Regions from separate parts of the Paenibacillus sp. MZ03-122A genome, predicted to be linked through region 2. Evidence: riboswitches for the same ligand, from Rfam matches in the RefSeq annotation. Region 2 holds a riboswitch; each other region holds the start of a gene.
What was found. A riboswitch is a leader RNA that binds a small molecule or an ion and turns the genes downstream of it on or off. The one in region 2 is predicted to bind cyclic di-AMP.
Positions count from the first base shown of each region.

Region 1: it holds a riboswitch for cyclic di-AMP, as region 2 does, so the genes downstream of both, NLX74_RS23065 (resuscitation-promoting factor) here and NLX74_RS00175 (hypothetical protein) in region 2, are expected to answer to the same signal.
Region 3: it holds a riboswitch for cyclic di-AMP, as region 2 does, so the genes downstream of both, NLX74_RS25120 (C40 family peptidase) here and NLX74_RS00175 (hypothetical protein) in region 2, are expected to answer to the same signal.

Region 1 covers NZ_JANAVI010000017.1:80,288-87,805, reverse strand. Annotated here, with positions in the region: gene yabA (DNA replication initiation control protein YabA) at 1-109, shown strand, start outside; gene NLX74_RS23090 (tRNA1(Val) (adenine(37)-N6)-methyltransferase) at 200-955, shown strand; gene rsmI (16S rRNA (cytidine(1402)-2'-O)-methyltransferase) at 952-1,833, shown strand; gene NLX74_RS23080 (AbrB/MazE/SpoVT family DNA-binding domain-containing protein) at 1,958-2,212, opposite strand; gene NLX74_RS23075 (HD domain-containing protein) at 2,544-3,827, shown strand; gene NLX74_RS23070 (TatD family hydrolase) at 3,870-4,640, shown strand; cyclic di-AMP (ydaO/yuaA leader) riboswitch at 4,842-5,124, shown strand; gene NLX74_RS23065 (resuscitation-promoting factor) at 5,396-6,544, shown strand; gene rnmV (ribonuclease M5) at 6,691-7,236, shown strand; gene rsmA (16S rRNA (adenine(1518)-N(6)/adenine(1519)-N(6))-dimethyltransferase RsmA) at 7,244-7,518, shown strand, end outside.
Region 2 covers NZ_JANAVI010000001.1:25,498-33,015, reverse strand. Annotated here, with positions in the region: gene kdpA (potassium-transporting ATPase subunit KdpA) at 1-922, opposite strand, end outside; gene NLX74_RS25755 (potassium-transporting ATPase subunit F) at 1,032-1,109, opposite strand; gene NLX74_RS00175 (hypothetical protein) at 1,293-1,688, opposite strand; cyclic di-AMP (ydaO/yuaA leader) riboswitch at 1,804-1,971, opposite strand; gene NLX74_RS00170 (glutathione peroxidase) at 2,438-2,923, shown strand; tRNA gene NLX74_RS00165 (tRNA-Leu) at 3,015-3,097, opposite strand; gene NLX74_RS00160 (urease accessory protein UreF) at 3,360-4,097, shown strand; gene NLX74_RS00155 (Rha family transcriptional regulator) at 4,394-4,615, shown strand; gene NLX74_RS00150 (helix-turn-helix domain-containing protein) at 4,740-5,123, opposite strand; gene NLX74_RS00145 (helix-turn-helix domain-containing protein) at 5,217-5,591, opposite strand; gene NLX74_RS00140 (MarR family winged helix-turn-helix transcriptional regulator) at 5,777-6,232, opposite strand; tRNA gene NLX74_RS00135 (tRNA-Leu) at 6,396-6,478, opposite strand; tRNA gene NLX74_RS00130 (tRNA-Lys) at 6,494-6,569, opposite strand; tRNA gene NLX74_RS00125 (tRNA-Glu) at 6,656-6,727, opposite strand; gene NLX74_RS00120 (DeoR/GlpR family DNA-binding transcription regulator) at 6,972-7,518, shown strand, end outside.
Region 3 covers NZ_JANAVI010000026.1:14,529-22,046, forward strand. Annotated here, with positions in the region: gene NLX74_RS25085 (PAS domain S-box protein) at 1-1,034, shown strand, start outside; gene rluF (23S rRNA pseudouridine(2604) synthase RluF) at 1,085-1,786, shown strand; gene motB (flagellar motor protein MotB) at 1,923-2,750, opposite strand; gene motA (flagellar motor stator protein MotA) at 2,743-3,537, opposite strand; gene NLX74_RS25105 (hypothetical protein) at 3,725-4,018, shown strand; gene NLX74_RS25110 (4a-hydroxytetrahydrobiopterin dehydratase) at 4,136-4,435, shown strand; gene NLX74_RS25115 (GNAT family N-acetyltransferase) at 4,514-5,020, opposite strand; gene NLX74_RS25120 (C40 family peptidase) at 5,326-5,826, opposite strand; cyclic di-AMP (ydaO/yuaA leader) riboswitch at 5,832-5,969, opposite strand; gene NLX74_RS25125 (hypothetical protein) at 6,245-7,072, opposite strand; gene NLX74_RS25130 (M1 family metallopeptidase) at 7,084-7,518, opposite strand, start outside.

The sequences.
Region 1 (7,518 bases), on a different contig from region 2:
CAATCTAGCGAGGCTGTATCATGAAGGATTTCATATATGCAACGTGTATTACGGACATTTGCGAACGGAAGGCGATTGCCTCTTCTGTCTGTCATTTTTGAATAAATAAAAACAAGCCGTAGGAGGAAGATGCCTACGGCTTTTTTGTAAGGAAGTATGAGTGAAAAGCGATTTTGGTTATAAAAGATGGGAGAGCATTATGTACGAAAATGAAAAGAAGTCGGAACGAATTGATGATCTGCTTTCACATAATTTGCGTATAATCCAAAGTGATGAAGTATTCAGCTTCTCGATGGACGCGGTCTTGCTGGCACGTTTTGCCGGTATTCCACAGCGTGGGAAGATTCTGGATCTGTGTACTGGCAATGGGGTTGTCCCGCTGTTGCTAACGACACGAACAAAGGCGTCTATTGAAGGAATTGAGATTCAACCACGCTTGGCAGATATGGCTAGACGGAGTGTCAGCTTGAATGGATTAGAAGCAGCAATTCAGATTCGGGAAGGGGACCTACGTGAGCTGGTTCACATCACGGGACATGGTGTTTATGATGCGATTACCGTGAATCCCCCCTATATGCCGCTAAATGGTAGCGATATCAAGCTGAATCCTCACCAGGCAATTGCCCGTCATGAAGTGAACTGCACACTCGAAGAAGTCATTCAGGCATCCACCCGGCTTGTCCGTAATGGGGGAAAGGTATCTATGGTTCATCGCCCGCAGCGGCTGGGTGAGATTATAACCTTGATGCGTAAACATAGTTTGGAACCCAAACGAATACGTTTTGTTCACCCACGAGTTCATATGGAAGCCAATATGGTCCTGGTTGAAGCATTACGTGACGGCAAACCGGAGGTTCGTTTGTTGCCTCCGCTCATTGTATATCAGGAAAATGGGAATTATACTCAGGAAATAAGAGATATCTATGGAGAAGTAAGCAAGGGGGATTCTGTGTGAAAGCAGCTGTACAAAAAAGCTTTAGTACCAGCGAAGAAGAACGGGGAAAGTTGTATCTTGTTGCGACACCTATTGGAAATCTGGACGATATGACCTTTAGGGCGATTAACACCTTAAAATCATGTAGTATTATCGCTGCTGAAGATACACGGCAGACACGCAAACTGCTCACTCATTTCGAAATTACACCGGATATGCTCTTCAGTTATCATGAACATAATAAGGCTGCTAGTGGGCCTGAACTGATACGTTATATAATAGAAGGAAAAAATTTGGCACTGGTTAGCGATGCAGGTCTACCAGCCATTTCTGACCCTGGTTCGGATCTGGTCAAACTGGCACTGGAAGCGGAAATTAGCGTCATTCCTATCCCAGGAGCAAATGCGGCACTATCGGCTTTAATTGCCTCAGGACTGGATACAGAAAGGTTCACCTTCGCTGGCTTTCCACCACGGGAGAAAAAGGACCTAGAGAAGCTGTTGCTATCGTTTCAGGTATCTCACGGCACAATTATTTTTTATGAATCGCCTCATCGTATTGTGAAGACATTGATGGTGTTGAAGGAAACATTAGGTTCACGCAAAGTGGTGCTTGCGCGTGAGCTGACCAAGCTGCATGAGGAATGGGTGCGGGGAACCGTGGAGCAATGCCTTGCTAAACTAGAGGAGAATCCGCCGATTGGTGAATATTGCCTGGTGGTTGAAGGGAAAGACGAAGAGGAAGAGGAACAGGAACGTCAGGCATGGTGGCAGTCTTTATCTTTGGAGTCCCACGTCGCACATTATGAGGCAGAGGGACTCACACGCAAGGATGCAATGAAGCGTACAGCCACAGATCGTTCAATCTCCAAGAGAGATGTTTATAACGCACTCTTATGAATATCTGCCTAAACAAAAAAGGGCCTTCCAACGGTTGGGTTCAAACCGTGGAAGGCAACAAGGAGTATATATGAAAAAGGTTAGAATTAACAATATCTGATAAGTCTATTATATACTAAAATTCTCAGTTTGTCACAGGTGTTGGGATTTCAGAAATGCAATCTTGGCAAACAATTTTTCCTTTGAAGTAAATTACGTTCTCAGCATTGCCGCAGAAGATACAAGCTGGCTCGTATTTTTTAAGCATGATGCGTTCGCCATCAACATAAATTTCCAAAGCGTCTTTCTCTCCGATTCCCAGGGTACGGCGCAATTCGATTGGAATAACAACACGTCCGAGCTCGTCAACTTTTCTTACAATACCAGTGGATTTCATCATAATAAATCAGGCTCCTCTCGCCGTTTAAAATAATATAAGTGTCATGATTCGACAAAATTTTCTCTTTTCTGATATTTACTATACCAACGATTCCCAAAACAGTCAACCTTAAAAATGTAGTAACAGTCTGATTATGCAAAAGTATTTAGATTAAAGAGCTTTACTTGTGTGTATTGCCTTATCTTATTGATGATTTATTCAGTTTGTCGATTTGGAAATGTCGAAAAACTATAATTCGACATATTACGACAAAGAATGTCGAATGAGGGAAACCATTTAGGATTTTATTGTATTTTAATCCATTATTCCGAATATTAAAGGAGCTGATATCTTGCACCAGCCACTCAGTGAAGAAAAAGTTTTTAAAGACCCGGTACATAATTACATCCATGTTCAGGATACTGTGATATGGCGGTTGATCAACACGCCGGAGTTCCAACGTTTACGGCGCATACGGCAGTTAGGCACGTCGTATCTTACGTTTCATGGAGCGGAGCATAGCCGGTTTTCACACTCATTGGGCGTATATGAGATTACGAGAAGTATTATTTCTCAATTTGAACGTGGAGATTTCCCGGATTGGCCGAAGGAGGAAAGGCTGGTTGCTCTGTGTGCAGCTCTATTGCATGATGTGGGGCATGGCCCATTTTCTCATTCAATTGAGGAAGCCTTTCATATGAACCATGAGGATTGGACATGCCGCATTGTACTGGGAGACACGAAGATCAACGCCGTGCTACGGCAAGTCGACGAGAAGCTTCCACAAAAGGTGGCTGCGGTTATAGCCAAAACGTATGATAAACCGATTGTTGTCAACCTGGTAACCAGTCCGCTAGATGCCGATCGTATGGATTATTTGTTGCGGGATGCTCACTCGACAGGCGTCAACTACGGCACGATTGATTTGGATCGTATTTTACGACTGCTGCGTCCTCATAATGGGAGAATTGTTGTGAAGGAATCAGGTATGCATGCAGTAGAAGATTATTTAATGTCACGCTACCAGATGTATTGGCAAATTTATTTTCATCCTGTAACACGCAGCTCGGAAATCCTTTTACGTAAAATTTTTAAGCGAGCAAAGGAATTGTTTAAAAACGGATATGAGTTTGGCTTTCTGCTGGACCCGTTGCCGGATCTGTTGAAAGGAGATCTTACAGTAGAGCAATATCTGATGCTCGACGAGTCATTAATCCAGACCGTATTTAGCCAGTGGAAACGAGAAAAGGACGAGATTTTAAGTGATTTGAGCAGCCGGTTTATGGACCGTAGATTGTATAAATATGTAGAGATTGAAAATATGGATACAGATACCATTGACAGTATTCGAGAAGCTTTGAAAGAGGCTGGTTTGCACCCTGAATATGATTTTGAAATTGATTTTCCGACAGATCTTCCTTATGATGTGTTTCGGCAGGGTGGCTCGACGGACAACCAGATTTTACTGCTTGGACGTCAGGGCGAGGTGAGTGAAATATCCGAAGTTTCGGAAATTGTGCGCTCAATAAGTGGTATTCACCGAGGAAAATATCATATGTATTTTCCCCAGAATAAATTGAACGCGGTAAAAGACAGGTTACCTGCCAAAATAAGGAATTATTTTGTCAAAGAATAGACAACTATATAGAAATGTAAGTAAAAAAAGGAGATGTAAACCTTGGATTTATTCGACACCCATACTCACTTGGATGCGCCACAATTTGACGAAGATCGTGAAGAAGTTATAGCACGTGCTGTCGAATCAGGAGTAACGCGGATGATCAATATCGGATTTAATCGTGAGACCATTCCATCCACCATGGAATTGGCCGAGACGTACGATTTTATTTATGCAGCAGTTGGATGGCATCCGCAGGATGCGATTACAATGCAGGAGGGCGATCTAGAATGGATTGCATCGTTATGCAGTCATAAGAAGGTTGTAGCCATCGGGGAGATCGGTCTGGATTATTATTGGGATACATCACCGAAGGATGTGCAGCATCGGGTGTTTCGAAACCAAATTGGTCTGGCTCGTGAGCTCAAGATGCCCATTGTTATTCATAACCGGGATGCACATGAAGATATTGTTAAGATTTTGCGCGAGGAAAAAGCGAGTGAGATTGGTGGAGTCATGCACTCTTTTTCGGGTAGCTGGGAGACAGCCAAAATGGTGCTGGATATGGGATTTCACCTTTCCTTCGGTGGTCCAATAACGTTCAAAAATGCCAAGCAGCCAAAAGAGGTGCTCGCACAGGTGCCGCTGGACCGTCTGCTCATTGAAACTGATGCTCCCTATCTGACACCTCATCCGTATCGTGGGAAGCGAAATGAGTCTGCACATGTGAGACTGGTAGCAGAGGCTGCAGCCCAAATCAAAGGGATTACAGTGGAGGAATTAGTGTCAATAACGACCCGAAATGCCCTGGAACGATTTGACATTCAATGAAAAAGTGAAGAAATCGATCAAAATAAAGAGATAGACGAAGCTAATCATGAATTTGTTGCAGGAAACTCGAGAATATTACAATATTTTAACCGAATATTTTAAAAAATGTACTTGAAACCTGCTTTACAACATGCATAGAAACAGGATATCATCTTTTCAGTGAATTGTTGTTTGAATGTAAACATCAACAAGTCATTTCATGAACCAGTCTCGCTGAGTCCCTTTTACAGGGAACGGGGGAACCGATATGGCTTACAGTACGTCCGGCGTATGTGCAAGAAGGGAACGTCTCTTCCGCCAGCCGGCTCGACCTAAATTCTTTTCCCGGATGGGATTGAACAGGTGGAGGAGCCGTATTTCGATTTCTTTCTGGGTCTTCGGGGTGAATGTGAAGGCGACCGCCATGAGCGGTTGACCCAAGCTAGGGCGACTCTCTACGTCCGAACCCGACAGCTAACCCCGTAAGCGTAACAAGAGAGAAGCCATCTCGTGCATGAGTTTTCCCGCATATTCACACATGCCGGAAGCCACGAAAGAGCTCTCTAGTCTCTTTCTCTGGCTTTTTTTGTTGTGAATAAAAGAAAATCTGTCATCATACTGTGGTTAAACAGGGGAGGACAGCATGCCGCGAAGACGGGTACATGGTGCAGGACAGTCGTAGTTTGGGCTTGTCTTGTAGAAAATCTGTTATAGTCACGTCAAATCTCAACTATGTCTTACTCCAGACGGCGGGCTATGTAAGGAGGACGGAGGAAATGGGCATTTTCCAAAAAAAGGATACCCATGAGTCACGCTCATCCAGCATGTCTTACGTATTGCGTTGGAAGCAAGAGAATGTGCGCCAGGCTGCTTTGGTTGCTATTTTTCTAATCGCGCTAACGATTATGATTTCAATTCTGATGTACACGCAATCTAAAAAACAAGTCTTTTTTGTCATCGATGGCAAGGCGTCTGCGGTAGAAACCCGGGAATCCATGCTTCAAGATTTGCTGAGCGAGCATTCCATTTCACTTCAGCCGCATGATACAGTTTCCATGCCGCTAAATGGAGCAATACAGGATGGCGATCGCGTAGTCATTAAACGTGCCAATCAAGTCAGAGTATCTTCAGGCAATGAGACGAAAAAGCTGTACACAACAGAAAATACAGTAGAAGGTGCCATTCGTACCTCGGGCTATAAATTATCATCAACGGATAAAGTTTATCCTGCGTTGGATGCCTCTGTTTCGTCTAACATGGACATAAAAATCGTCCGTGTGAAGAAACAGCAGGTCGAACAGAAAAAACAGGTGCCTTATCAGGTCATCAAAACGGCCGATCCGAGTCTTTATAAAGGCGATAATCGGGTCATTCAAAGCGGCAAATCGGGTGTGGTCGTCCAGCACGTTCAAAAGGTATATCATGATGGAAAGTTGGTATCCAAACAGCTGGTTAACAAGGAAGTTGCACAGAACCGGGTGGATAAGGTCATTGCGGTAGGAACGAAGAAAAAACCGGTCGTTCTTGCTGCTTCCGTCGGTCCCAATGATGCGGTTAAGGCAACGACGGTTAGTTCGGGCAGTGCTGTCCGTAAAGCAGGCGTAAATTTTAAATATAGCAAAGTTTTACAAAACGTCTCCATGACGGCGTATTCCTCACAGGAGCCAGGTATCGGTACACGTACTGCATCCGGCGCACGTGTCACGGAAGGACGCACCATCGCGGTCGATCCGAGTATAATTCCAATCGGCTGGTGGGTGTATATCGAAGGGGTGGGCTTCCGTCGTGCGGAGGATACCGGTGGCGCGATTAAAGGCCACAAAATCGATGTGTATTATGAGAGTTTGAGCCGAGCCAACCAATTTGGTCGTAAGCACGGTAAAACCGTATATGTTATCGGACCGGTAAAGCCTGAAATCAACTAAAACAGGTTGTGTATGTTGAGGGCAATGCGATAGTATTAACAACATAGTTATGCCATGCTAAGAAGAGGATATCCTCTTCTTATTTTGTTTTCAAAAGCAGGGAAAGATAAATATAGCTTGCTGTGTAGCAGTGGAGGGAAACACAAATGATCAAGGAAGTGATCGTGGTAGAGGGCCGGGATGATACGGTGGCCATTCGCCGCGCTGTTGAAGCGGATACGATAGAAACTGGCGGCTCCGCCATTAATAAAATGACGCTGCGTAAAATTGCATTGGCGCAGGAGCGGCGGGGGGTCATTATTTTAACCGATCCCGATCATGCAGGGGAGCGCATCCGTAAGATTATCGCTTCCAAGGTACCCGGCTGCAAGCAGGCCTTTATACCCGAGGCAGAAGCGACGCGTAAAGGAGATATTGGCGTGGAGAATGCCTCACCAGATGCGATCAGACACGCTCTTGCACGGGTTCATACGACAGTGGAAGGCGCCGACCCGCTGATTGAGTGGGCGGACCTGATTGATGCTGGACTCATCACCCATCCCAATGCTGCTGCACGCCGTATGGCCTTAGGGAATGTGCTGGGTATTGGTTATTGTAACGGAAAGCAGCTACATAAACGGCTGTCTGTATTTCAGATCAGCCGCGAGGAATTTGCCGGGGCACTGGCACAAATTGAAAGTGAAGGATTGTGATGTCCGTATGGCAGGGATTCAAGATATAGCAACACCGCGGCGTACGAAGGAAATTATTCAACGGCACGGTTTTTCGTTCAAAAAGAGTTTGGGACAAAATTTCCTGATTGATCAAAATATTCTCAATAAGATTGTAAATGCTGCCGGATTGGATGAGACGAAGGGTGCACTTGAGATCGGTCCTGGGATTGGCGCTTTGACCGAGAAGCTGGCGCAATCGGCTAAGGCAGTTACCGCTGTCGAGATTGACCAGCGGCTGCTGCCAATTCTCGAAGAGGTGTT
Region 2 (7,518 bases):
ACGGATTACCTGTCTTTTCAGACACGTACGTAATGGATAGAAAAATAAGAAACAATACCATCATGGAGCTAAAAATAATCCAGCCCTGCTTACGATTACGGGCAAACAATCCAAAGGTATACGGCAACGAAGCCGGCATTACCCACATTGCCAAAATTTCCAGCACGTTCGTCCAAGGACTTGGATTTTCAAAAGGATGCGCAGAGTTAGCTCCCGCATAACCACCCCCGTTTGTCCCCAAATGCTTGATGGACTCCAGAGAAGCAATGGGTCCCATAGAAATCTGCTGCTGTGTTCCGCTCAGCGTCGTAAGATCCGCCGTAGGCTGTAGCGTCTGGGGTACCTTCAATCCAACCAGCACCAGCGTAAGCACAAAGGCCAGCGGCAGGAAAATTCTTATAATGGCTTTAATAAAATCTTGAAAGAAATTGCCCATTCCTTCACCGCGCCGCGTCAATCCTCTCATAAAAGCCGCAGCAACCGCAAAACCGGAAGCAGCCGAAGTGAACATCATCATCGTGACGAACGCCATCTGTGTCAGATACGTAAGCCCGCTTTCTCCGCTATAATGTTGGAGATTCGTATTCGTCATAAAGCTGATTACCGTATTAAAAGCTAGTGATGCTTCCATATTACTGTTTCCAGCCGGATTACCGGGAAGCATTCCCTGTAAACGCAACAGCAAGTAGCTGATTGCCACAAGCACGGCGTTCGTAGCAATGAAACTCATAACATACGTAGTCCAACGCATGCTCTCCAGCTTCTTCAATCCTACTATCTTATAAATCAGCTTTTCTGTTCCGCCAAAAATCCGATCCGTCCGATTGGGTTCATTCGAGAATACATGATACATATAGGTGCCCACTGGCTTTACCAAGAGCAGCAATATAACGATCACAATTCCAATTTGAAGCAGCTCCATCCTCTATTCCTCCTCCAAAATGCTCCTGCGTTTGGAACAACAGACCTGCTACCTATGATGCTTAATATTCATGATCTGTTGTTCCCGCCCGCTCTATCCCTACCAGTGACTAGAACTTTTCAGGGTTCAGGAGTGCGTAGATTAAATACATAAACACAATAGCCGTAAGCCCAAGTATAACGATCATCCTCTTCGTCCTCCTTTAGAGGTCTGCGCATCACACCAGCGTACAAACAGCAGTATCACTCCATAACTCACAGCCATGACGAGCAGCATGTATATATCCATCATGTTCATACCCTCCGTATCGGTCCTCAGATCGCCATTCCTATTTCATCATAAAATCATAAAACAACTATGTTATAAGTGCTTATCCGTTCAGCAGAAAACCCACCTCTCCGTTCAATGTGTAGATCACATGGTCCGCTCCCAATCCTCGATAAATTCCTTGTGGATTACAGCCGTGCGTAATAACATAGATCGATTCCGATGTTAGCGGCCGACATATTTGCAGGAAACGGCAAGTCAGATTCAAGCTGTTCTCGAACAAATACACACTACCAATTTCTTTTTTTGGAAAATTCCATTTTCCCGCTTGCATGGTATTGATGCGGACAATGTGCTCCACACCCATTTTTTTGAGCTGTCGTTCCTCCTGGGCGCTATTCGTCAGAACTGCAAACGCCAATTTTTTGAAAATAAGCAATTTCACAAAACTTCTGCCCGCTTCATTCGGTGCAGTGACAATAATTAACCGACCTTCCATCAGTAGCTCCTCTCCCGGTATAAAAAGACAACAAAAAGAAGCCGAAGGAAAAAGGCTTTCCTCCGGCTTCTTACATATCCATGATAAAATAAACCATGGCTGCACACGGCGGTTTGTTGCCTCTCCCTGTACGCTTACGAGGTTAGCTGTCGGATTCGGACGTGAGAGTCGCCCTATTTCTGGCACTTGACCGGAAAATTCACCCCATGAGACACACGGCAAGCCGTACAGTCTCGATTGGTTCCCCCGCTTTTGCAACTGCAAAATTCAGCGCTATAGACATTTCGTTGTTGCTTCATTCAAATTAATTTGAAATTACGTCTTGAATCATACACCCGCGCATGGAAGACTGTAAAGCTCAACTGCGGGGTTATAAATCGGCCTTTAGAGCATAGAAGATTAATAATAACGCTTACAATGCGACTATGCTTCTCACAGCTCACTCAATCTCTGTTTTTCATCCCTTTTCGAAAATGACAAGCATGTCAATATTGGCGTAGGGTAGAGCGTTTTTGGCCTTTTTTTGTAAAAAGAGAAGAAAATACGCTATATGTACCAGCTAAACACCGATTGAACCCGCTTTTATAAGAAGAAACACCTTAATTCGCTCCATTTGCAGTGCGATTTACTGTTTTGAACAAAATACGATTTTACAGCGGCTAAAGGCTTAATACAGCTTTTCCAGACTTGCAACCTTACTTTGAATTGCTTACAATTTAATTGCTGAATATTGAATAAGGAGAGATACTATGACCGTTTATGAATATGATGCGCAAACCCTGCAAGGGAAACCAATTCCGTTATCCACATATAAAGGGAATGTTCTGCTTATTGTGAACACAGCCAGTAAATGCGGGTTAACCCCCCAATACAAAGCGTTACAAGAGCTATATGACCAGTACCATGAACTGGGGCTCGAAATTTTGGGATTTCCCAGCAACCAATTCGCCAAACAAGAGCCAGGTTCCAGCGAGGAGATTTCCGAGTTTTGCCAGATCAATTATGGTGTTACCTTTCCGATGTTCGCCAAGACAGATGTCAATGGCGATCAAGCGCACCCCTTATTTCGCTTCCTGACCCAAACAGCTCCGGGGGTACTAGGGTCCAAAGCGATCAAATGGAATTTTACTAAATTCTTAATTACACGAGAAGGTAACGTATTTAAGCGCTATGCACCGCAAACCACTCCAGATAAGTTGGCGGGAGATATAGAGAAGCTTTTGCAGCAAAACTGATATTCTTCTTTATCACAGTTATTAAAACAAAAAAAGCATCCCTTCACGTAAACCGTGTCAGGATGCTTTTTTAACTAGGTTTTGCATATAATGCGGTCGAGAGGACTCGAACCTCCACGGGCGTACGCCCACTACCCCCTCAAGATAGCGTGTCTGCCATTCCACCACGACCGCAAATCATAATGTATTGAGGCAACAGATTTATTATACTCTCTCATCGACTATTTGTAAACACAAATATAATAATTATTTTATATGTTATTTTATATAACATATATGAGCGATAATAATATTTAATTTGACACAAATGCCGCTAAAATGTAAATATATATTACATATATTTCGAATTTTTTCGTTATCCCTAAGTAAAGAGTAAAATAATATAACATAATGATTCACTTCGAGGAGGCGAACCGCCCTGCATAAAGGCAACCGCTTGCTGAACTATGCATTATTGTTGGACCCTTCCCTACCTGTTGGTGGCTTCACCCGTTTTAACGGACTGGAGAAACTATTCCGCAACGGACATTTGAACAGTCTACAAGACCTGGAACATTACATGCTGGATGATTTGTATCCTCAATTTACAACCGTTGACGGCATGGCTATCAACAGTCTGTATGTCGCCATCCAGCAGAATGACAGTTGGCGAATCGCTCTTATTGATAAGATGCTGCATACCCAACGTCCCTCCTTGCAGCATGTGAAGGAGTTGCGTCTATCCGGTCAGCGTCTACTTAAGCTCGCTAAGGCTCTTTATCCTTGGCTTGAATTTGACCAGTTGGAATCCATACTCATTCAATACAATGCAATTGGCACACTCGCTACCGTTCACACCTGGATTAACTTCCTCCTCGGAAACGATGTAGAACAGACCGTTCACGGCTATCTTGGCGCAGCGGTGTCCTTCTGCGTGGAAGATGCCTTCAAACTACTCAATCCTCCTTATGAGGAAAAGAACCCTTTTATGGAGCGTATGACCAGCGAGCTGCTCTCCGCATGGAAGAAGCTTAACAAACCTGAGCCAACTGCATTTCAGCGTCGCCTTCTTCACAGACATTGGTACAACTCCTACATCACTCTACCGCTTTATATGAGCCATAATAGCCAATTGGATGAGCCTAGACTGTTTTCCCCCTCAGGTCTATTCAAACGCCTTCCAGCATCCCCCTGATGCGTCGTTTCGCTAATGTGGCAGCAACACCAAAAACACTCTGCCCCTTTCCTCAGGTGGCAGAGTGTTTTTTATCCACATATAATCGAAATTCACACTATTAGTAGACTCTAGACGGGTTATCAGAACCACCTAGCACTTAATTAAGTAATTAATTCAACAAAATAACGTATTTACGATTGTAAAAACACGTATAAAAGTGTATCATAGTTTTAGATGGTTAATTCTAACATGTTTACTGATGATTATTATAACACACCAATTATTCCGCAAGAATCCGTAAGGGGCGATTTCTCTTGAACAACAAAATGCCTGTCACCTCCTTCGGGTGGGCCATCAAACAACGGCTTGTCGAACTTCGACTGGATCAGAAAACATTTTGTGAGACACACAACATTCCGCCTTCACGCTTGTCCAATCTGATTCACGGCACCCGCAAAGCACAAAGGTACAGAAAACAAGTTGCTGCAATTCTGAACATCGACGATAACGATTATAAGGAGGCACCGCCACTCTAAATCCAACAAGCATTCCAGTTACATATAGGTCATTCCATATCACCAAGAAACCAAATAAACCCGTAAAGCGAACCCCTCCAGTTCGTTTACGGGTTTTCAACCCAGACGATCTTTAGCCAAAAAATTATTCCGGCTTTGTTTTATCCTTGTCACTTTTTTGCTTACGGTATTTCGCAAATTCAACATATTCTAAAATAAAATTCTGTTCTTCCGTCTCAAGATCTTCTGCCTGGCAATTCAGTGGCCCCATCACTCCAAAAAAATAAGCAGCCTTCTGCTCCTGAAGTACGCCTTCCCCTGGCTTAATTCCTTTCATTAACCAATCAAGCGATACATTAAAAAAGTCCGAAATCTGAATCAAATGGGCGGTACCCGGCGTTGTTTTACCTCTTCTCCAATCACCGAGATTCCCTGAACTGATTTTAAGTTTTTCACAAAATGCCTTCTTGGTCATTCCGCGATCCTTAATCAAAGCTTCAATCCGCTGATAAATAGTTTGATCTCCCAAAATGTTTCCCCTCCGACACAGTAACTTTTTCTGAATTAATTTTCATTTTTCAGCCTTACTCATTAGTAATCCTCATCAAATCCTAAGCAACCATTACCCCATAGTAGAATTGCGCTGGTTTTTCTCTTTACGAAAGCGGGTAAATTCAATATACTCAAGTAAAAAATTTCTTTCCGTCTCACTAAGCGGTTCCCCCTGGCAATTCAGTTGCCCTGAAGCGTCAAAAAAATAAGGGTCTTGCGACTCCTTCAGCACCTCACCCTGTACATCTCGACCCAGCATAATCCAATCCAGACTGGCATCAAAAAAAGAAGCGATTTCAATGAGTTTATTCGTGCCCGGCGTCGTTTTTCCTCTTTTCCAATCCCCGAAGTTCCCTGTACTAATGCCTAACTGCTGGCAGAACGCCTTTTTCGTCATTCCCCGTTCCTTGATGAGTTCCTCAATGCGATGGTAAATAGATTGCATAGAAGTTCCTTCCTCCCTAGCAGGCTCTCAAATAACGATATCATGTTCTCTGTTCCCATTTCAAAGATCACGTATGCTAAAATTACCGAATTATGTATGTTGGTTTCCATTATACCACAACACGCAACAAAAACCGCCTGTTTTCCGAAGAAAGGGCGGTCTTTAAGCCAGTTCACTTACGCCAATCACGTAGCAGCGTTGTCGATTTTAAGTAAGATATGCTTCAATTCATTCAAAGTTTCACTCAGATGCAATAAATCTTCTTCTGGCAGATACACCAGTCTTTCTTGAATTTTATTGGAGAAGGTATGAAATACCTGTTCACAAAAAGCATCGCCTTCTTGTGTAATCGCCACATTCACGACTCTGCGATCCGAATCACACGACTGGCGGTCAGCCAACCCATGCTCCACCAGTTTGTCCAGAAGAGGAGTCATGTTCGGACGTGAGACATTGAGCTGTTTGGATAAATCAGATACCGTAGACAAGCGCACCTCACGCAGAAGCAGTAATACCTGAAAGTTATTAGGCGACAAATGTAATGGGAAATCGAGCGGACCGTAGGTGAAAAATTTCTTCTTCACAATCGGAAACAAGCCCAAAATATTTTCTGATATATTTCCTAACAGTTGAGTGTCCATATTTTTCACCGTCACTTCACAAGTTTATACTTATCATTCTATAACATTATGGCATTATATTATACTATGGAATCATTATTTCATCATAATCATTACTTTATTACATCACTACACAAATAAAAAAAGCCTCTACCGCGAGAGACTTTTCCGTTTATTCCATTGATGCGGTCGAGAGGACTCGAACCTCCACGAGCGTACGCTCACTACCCCCTCAAGATAGCGTGTCTGCCATTCCACCACGACCGCATAACAAAATATAAATGGTGAGCCATGAAGGACTCGAACCTTCGACACCCTGATTAAAAGTCAGGTGCTCTACCAACTGAGCTAATGGCTCATGCTGTTCATCCAAGCTGTCCGCCATTAGACCAGACCTCAGGAATTTCCCTTAAGCATGCAACATGTAGTCTATAAAGACAACAATGACCCGTAGGGGATTCGAACCCCTGTTACCTCCGTGAAAGGGAGGTGTCTTAACCCCTTGACCAACGGGCCTTATTATTATGCGCCAACTTGGCGACAAGAAAGAGTATATCAAATAGAATAACGAATGGCAATACTTATTTCTAAAATTTTAAAAAAAGCAGTTTTTATAAGTACAAAATGCATATTAACTTACAATCCCTTATATCAAATCATTAAAATCCTGAAAATAGCGATAAATGATTGCAATATCACTTGTATTTACTTATAATCACTTACAAGATACCGAAATAATTATATATCAGAGGAGCTTTCTATGTATCAGGAAGAACGAATGTTAAAAATCGTTGATTACTTACAGCTTCATAAACGTATTTCGGTGGATGATATTTGTGAATTTTTTAATGTTTCACGAGATACGGCCCGTCGAGACCTCGTAAAACTTGAAGAACATCAAAAAATTATTCGCACCCGCGGTGGCGCTCTTCTCCCTACACTTCATCACGATCCAATTGGAAATTATAACGAAAGACTGCTTACTGTATCCGAGGAGAAACAAGTGATCGGACAGCTGGCTGCCAGCATGGTACGAGATAAGGATCGTATTATATTGGATTCCTCTACCACCGTACAGGCGTGTGCAGAAAGACTGAATGTGCAGGAATGTTCGGTCATCACCAATTCAATCAATCAGGCTGACGTGCTATCTCGAAAAGACGGTGTCTCCATACATCTGTTGGGAGGCCGCCTGCAAAAAGAACACCGATATGTATATGGCTCCTCCGTGATCGCCACTTTGTCTCACTATTTTGTAGACAAAGCCTTTATCGGGATTGGTGGTATATCTGCCCACGGACTAAGCC
Region 3 (7,518 bases), on a different contig from region 2:
TAAAGGAGCATCTGGAATCGGTTATTAATCAGACAGCGGATGCGATTCATGTAACCGACGAGGAGGATCGCGTCGTTCGGGTCAATCATGCCTTCGAAGCTTTGTACGGCTGGACCAAGAAGGAATTGGTTGGTCGTAAGCTGGAGTTTGTACCTCCGCAGCAACAGGAGGAGTATGAATTTCAGAAGAAGAGCCTGCTTCAGGGAGAGAGCATCGTATCAAGTGAGACCCTTAGAATGCGTAAGGATGGAAGTACAGTAGAGATCAGTATGAGCACGTCGCCTATTCTGGATGAAGAAGGCCAAATTTTGGGGTTTATCTGCGTGTCGCGTGATATTACGGGTCGCAACCGAATGGAGGAGTTGTTGCGCAGATCAGAGAAACTGACAACCGTCGGACAATTGGCGGCAGGCGTAGCGCATGAGATTCGTAATCCGCTAACTACGCTACGAGGCTTTCTCCAACTACAGCAGCAAAATCAAGTGTTGAATATGAAACACAACGATATTATGATGTCTGAGCTGGATCGCATTAATTTGATCGTTAGCGAGTTTTTAATACTGGCGAAGCCACAGGCAGTGCATTTTCAGAAAAAGGATGTTCGCTATATTGTGAGCGACGTGATTTCTTTACTAGATAGTCAGGCGCACCTGCTGGGCATTGTATTCAATCTTCAGGTCACGGACGAGCCTGCCCTAGTATACGCTGAAGAAAATCAGTTAAAACAGGTATTCATTAATTTACTTAAAAATAGCATGGAGGCTATGAGTAAAGGTGGTATCATCACGATTCATTTGTTCTTGGAGGGAGAAAGCGTTAAAATCTCTATACGGGATCAGGGAGCGGGTATTCCCGCAGAAATGCTGTCCAAGCTAGGAGAACCTTTTTTCACAAACAAAGAAACAGGGACAGGACTAGGACTTATGGTCAGTCAGCGTATTATACAGAGTCATAAAGGCACACTGGATATTGAAAGCACAGAGGGAGAGGGAACGACAGCCCTGGTGCAGCTTCCAATTGCCAAGCCGGAGTAACGGGCTGGGCGCAGGAGGAAGTGTGTTAGTAGAAATGGAGGGTACACAGGTTGCGCATTAACAAGTTTATCAGCGAAACCGGTTTTTGCTCGCGCCGCGAGGCGGACAGGCTGGTAGAGAGCGGCCGCGTGACGATTAACGGCGAAGTGGCTGTGCTGGGTAGTCAAGCGGAAGAAGGCGATGATGTTCGCGTGAATGGCAAGCCACTGCGCGAGAAGTCCGATCACGTCTACATTGCATTGAACAAGCCGGTGGGCATTACAAGTACAACCGAGAGCCATATTAGAGGCAATGTTGTTGATTTTGTGGGGCACCCACAGCGGATATTCCCGATTGGACGCCTGGATAAGGATTCGGAAGGTCTCATTTTACTTACCAATGATGGAGACATTGTGAATAAGATTTTACGGGCAGAAGGCAAGCATGAGAAAGAATACATCGTAACGGTGGATCGCCCTGTCGTACCGTCTTTTGTGCAGGGCATGTCCAGCGGGGTGAAAATACTCGGCCAGCGGACGCTACCTTGTGAGGTGACGCGTGTATCTGAGTATGTATTCCGTATTATCCTGACTGAAGGGAAAAATCGTCAGATCCGGCGTATGTGTGCTGCCTTCGGTTATGAAGTAAAAAAACTGCAACGGCTGCGAATCATGAATATTCGGTTGGGGTCCCTTCAGAAAGGTGCCTGGCGTGATCTGACAGAGGCTGAGAAGCAGGAGCTTGGCCAGATGCTCGATTATACGCTTAGCTAATGCCAGAGGGGCTTTGTATAGCCTACAGCGTATGATCCTCGTATCTGACAAGTCCAGATTATAGGAAGCACTAAACAAAGAGGCACCAGCTGCATAAAAATGCGGCGGTGCCTTTGTTCATATAACATATGCATAATCAACCTTCATTCGAGCTTGAGGTAGGACTGATGACTTGTGTCCCGTTCTGATATTTGCGGAGAACAGATATTTCAACACGACGGTTTTTGGAGCGTCCTTGGCCATCTTGATTGCTTGCCAATGGACGATACTCGCCATAACCGATGGATACAAACTTGGTTGGATCGAGATCTGGATTGAGCAACAAGATACGCAAGAAATTCAGAGAGCGCTGGGCGCTCAAATCAAAGTTGGACGGGAACTGGCTGTTGGAGATCGGTACATTATCCGTATGACCCGATACGATAACATCATAGCCAGGGAACTGCTGGAGCATACTAGAAATAGACTTGGCCAGCTTTCTCGCTCCCGGTTTTACTTCGGCTTGCCCGGATGAAAACAGGGCATTATCACTAATGGTGATCATCAGCTGGGATTGGTTCAGCTTGGTATTCAGCAGAGGTGACAGGCCGTTATTTTGAATATATTGATCCATCTGTTTTTTAAGCTTTTTTAAATCTTCTTCTTCCCGCTGGGCAAGCTGTTTTTGCAGTTCAGAGGTAGAAGTAGCTTTCGATTTTAAGGGTTGTGATACTTGTTCTTTATTTTTGCCCATATCCATGGATTGTGACGACGGATTCGCGGCCGAGTGATCCAGCACGCCAGTGCCCCCACTAAAAGCTGAACTCAGGGATTGAGCCATAGTTTCAAATTTTTTGGCGTCGAGCGAGCTCATACCGAATAAGACAATGAAAAGAGCCAACAGAAGGGTCATTAAGTCGGAATATGGCAACAGCCAGCTTTCGTCAGCATGCTCTTCATGCGGTTCATGTCTCTTTTTACTCACTGGAATCGCCATCCTTCTGGGTCAATGTAGCCCGTTCGGTCGGAGTCAGGAAGATCGTCAGTTTCTGACTGATGGCAATTGTCGATATCCCCGATTGAATGGAAAGCAGACCTTCGACCATCATTAATTTAAGCTCCACTTCTTTTTTGGATAACCGTTTCAGCTTGTTGGACATCGGATGCCATAGAACATAACCTGTAAAAATACCGAGCAACGTCGCAATGAAGGCTGCTGCAATGGCATGAGAGAGCTTTTCCATGTCACTAAGGTCAGCCAGAGCTGCGATCAGACCTACAACCGCACCGAGTACCCCGAGCGTTGGAGCGTACATACCGGCTTGGGAGAAGATCAGTGCGCCAGAGCGATGTCGATCCTCGGTAGCATTGATATCCTCCATCAGAACGTCCCGTACGAATTCCTGATCATTGCCGTCAATAATCATTCGCATGCCGCCACGCATAAAGGGATCGTCGATTTCTTCTACCTTGGATTCCAAGGCGAGCAGACCTTCACGACGGGTAATGGATGCCCACTCGGTAAACGTACCGATGAGCTCTTTGCGGTCTAACAGTTTTTGTTCGGTGAAAATAACCTTGAACAGCTTCGGAATCCGTTTGATTTCTGCCATCGGGAAGGCCATAAATATACTCGCTGCCGTTCCGACGAAAATAATCATGTAAGCAGCGGGATTATTGACCAAATTGACGACCGGAGCGCCTTTTAAGATCATCCCGACGACCAGTGACACAATCCCGAGCACAAGTCCGATAATGGTTGAAATTTGCATGATACACCTCATCCATGAGAATAGATTTTGAATCCTTTCATGCCGCCGGGGTCGTCCTTGCCCCAAGCGCGTCATTACAAGACGGATTATAGTATTTATCGACAAAACTCTCTTTTTTGTTAAGTGCGAATTTCCGGTATAATAAGGTGATTATGTATTGAATGGCGGAACCATTGGAGGAAATGGCATGGGAGTAAAGCATGGGCGTGAGTATGAACAAATTTTGAACGATTTGACAGAGGCTGTGGGGCGCATCCCAGATAGCTATGAATTTTTTGAGATGGAAGCAGAAGATTGGGACAGGCTGGATCCGGCGGGACGTCAGGAAGTCAATGAAGCTTTGGCAGAAGACTTATTTTATGCACTGGGTACAGAGCCCACAATCACTGTAGGGAGTGGCGTTGTGATCTATGAGCCGGAGCAGCATCGCATCTATGTACTTATTGGGGACGAGGAGCTGACGTCAGTCCCTTTGATTTGAGGTCCGTCTTATGGATTTATCAACGGGGCCGTGGTAATATGTACACCAATATATCGTAGTTTTGGCCGTATTTAAGCGGTCGAAAGGCTTCCGTATAAACGGGGAGGAGTTCGTAACATGCCTTTTACACAAGAAGAGATTGAAGCACATCTGGAGAAACTGGAGGGCTGGGAACTGGAGGAAGGACGTTGGATCGTCCGAAAATATAATTTTTCCAGTTTTATGAAAGGGATTGCATTTGTGGATGAAGTTGCCGCTATATCTGAAGCATTCAATCATCATCCATTTATTACGATTGATTATAAGACCGTGACTCTGCGTTTGACCTCTTGGGACGACGGCGGTATTATGGCCGTGGATATTAAGGAAGCCCAACAATATAATGAAGCTTTTGAAAAAATGCGCAGCAGTCATTGAGCTTGTAATGATCTGTCGTATGATGATAGAAGCGCCTTCGCTATACAACATCGTGGTTGTATGCCGAAGGCGCTTTTATCATAGAATCTGGGTTGGGTGCTCGGGACGATATACCATACAATAAAATGGTTTTTTGCCATCAGGAGTCTGGCGTTCATAGGTATCTGTAAGCTCAAATCCAGCCGCCTTGTAGGCCCGGATAGCGCGCCCATTCCAAGTGAGCACCTCTAGATCAATTTCATTCTTCGGGTTGCGTCGTTGAGCTTCCTCTGCAATGGCACGGACAAAATCAGAGCCTTTGCCATGTCCGCATCTGTCAGGATGCATTCCAAGACCTAGCCGGGTCACACCGATCATAGGAAAATATTGAGCAAATCCCGTCAGTTTGTTCTCTTTATCCAGTACGGCAACATATTGCTCTTGGCGAAGCGTGGGACTTCCAAATTCGACTTCAAGCGCCTTCATTTGTTCCCAGGGGAGCCAACCGTATATGTTATAAGGTGGATCATATTGCCACTCACAGATTGCAGCCGCTTGATGCTCGTCCATCGGTACGATCCGATAGTTGGATATTGAGGCCGGCATGTGTTCCATCCTCCTTTTACACAGGTACTTCAATCATTAACAACAGATTGTAGACAAGTTGCAGAGGAATGGCAAGCGTGTTTATTTCATACCTAAGTCGGGTATACATTCAATAAGAAGGAATTACTGCTCATATGCTCCCCCAGCGGTGACGGTAAAACCGACGATGTTCGCTACAATTGAAACCTTTTGAGGTCTCAGTTCGTCAGTAAAGATAATAATTGCTGATGTTGTGGACATAAAAAACCGCAATTCGATTCCGGCCAGAATCAAATTGCGGCTAGGGTTAGCTTGCTGTGCGTTAGTTATTCTACGTTATCGTCATCAGGAATGTCTGAAGCTACAGAATGGTAAGCGTCTGTGCTCATAATTCTTTTTGCACCAACATAGCGGTTAGCGTAATAATTTTCGTTCAGTGAGCTAACTACTACACCACGTGAAGTCGAGGAGTGGGCAAATTTCCCTTCACCTACGAAGATACCTACATGGGAAATGCCTCTTCCTGTGGTGTTGAAGAACACCAGGTCCCCAGGTCTCATTTCATCTCGGGATACAGAAGATCCCATTTTGAATTGTGATCCAGATTGATGCGGAAGTTTAATTCCCAGTTTGTTGTATACGTACATTGTGAAGCCGGAGCAATCGAATCCCTCGAGTGTAGTGCCTCCGCTTCTGTAGTTCGTTCCTTTGGCATCTTGGATGACCTGGTCCATCTTAGAGTCTGCATATGCACTGCCGCCACCGAATGTAAAAGATGTAAAGGCAATGGCAAGACCCATAGCTGCGATCGTTAGCTTCTTCTTCAAAAAAAATATACCCCTTCCAATGCCTGCGAGGTTAGCTTAAGGATTCGGTAGAAGGTTCCCCTATGACCACTCTGTTGCGAGATCAATTCACCCAAACTGGTTCCCCCGCTTCCTAGGTGCCAGGAATTAGGCTTAACTTAAGATGTGCACCTTGGAGAGCAGTATTCACAATAACGTTATTTTTGAGATAAAGGTTACAATAAAGATTACAAAGTTGTTACTATCAGTTCACTGCGATTATTGTAACAAAGACGGCTGGCTTTGGCAAATGTTTCATTGCAAAAAGTTACAAAAAAAATCTGCTCCTAATGTCCCAGGAACAGATCTTGTTAACAGTATTCAGTTATGTGTCGTTTGCGCGGGTATGAATCATGTTTTTCGACAGACGGAAATGAAGTAAAAAACATAAAGGCAGGGCTTAGCTTCTACTAGAGATATCGGTATGCCATAGTCTGTACTGCGAACTGATATGCCACAGCCTGACCAGACTAGTAACAAAATGATACGATTGCTGGAGAATGAGCGCCAGCATGCCAGTCCAAATCATCGCCACGGTGCCAAATAGACCGAAGACCAGCAGCACACAAGCACCGAGCAAAAGGGATATACCGACAGCTGGGAGGAGCTGGCGAAAGAAGGCGAGCAGGGACGATAGTATGGCGTGACCACCGACAGTACCCAGTTGCATATACAGGATGCACTGCCGAATGAACCATCCGTATGCCATCCATCCAATGACATAGGGCAATAAATGCAGCAGATAAGAGGAAGATTGAAGTGCTCCTGCTACAATAGGGTAGAGTCTCGGTACTACCCAAAAGGCGGGAAGCAGCAGCAGTCCCAACTCGATGGTGTAATACAACAGCGACGACATGCCATGGCGTTTCATACCCTTGAAAAAGGACAGGCTTTGCGGTTCAGTCGCATCGGTATGCAGACTTTGATATATTCCGGCTCTAATGAAGGGAGTGATCAGTATGCGTAGTACAGTCGCCCCTAGTAGTATCCACAAATACACATGTACTTCCCGGCTGTCCATCAGAGCAATCTGACTCTCCATCCAAAATAAGGTCTGTCCCAGTTCGTTTTGACCCTGATCAGGATAACGGAGCAATAGCGGGATAACGGCAGACTGCACCAGCCGATAGAGAAACACCCCCCACAGTAGTCGATACAGAAATAAAATGATAACGATATAGAATCGTATGCGCACCAGCGCCCAGCCCTCTTTTATAACAGTCCGCATCTATAGACACCTCACCATGACAGACTTCCAAGCAGTGTCTCCAACAGCTTGGTTACACTAACACTCCAACGGGTTTGTTGCTTTTCGTCCAATTCGGCCTTTAGGCTATTGTTAATATGCTTGTTCTCCAGTGCAATGGTATATAGGGGATCAAGGGTTACATAGGAAACGGGAGAAGTACTTTTGATCCGAAAAGTTGTGCTTTTGCCCGCGCCGTCCCAAGCCTTGAATATCGTGGTACCATCCTTGAAGGTAAATTGGACAGGGATCTTGGGATAATCCGCCCCTTTTTTGCTGACCGTCACGACTGCTTCATATCCATTCTCCAGCTTGTGGTTTGTGATGTGATCCACTGAAAAGTCCGCCATCTGGCCGTCATATACATACTGTTCAAAATAGTGGCTCCATGAGCGTCCGGTGACTCTCTCCACGATACGTTGAAAATC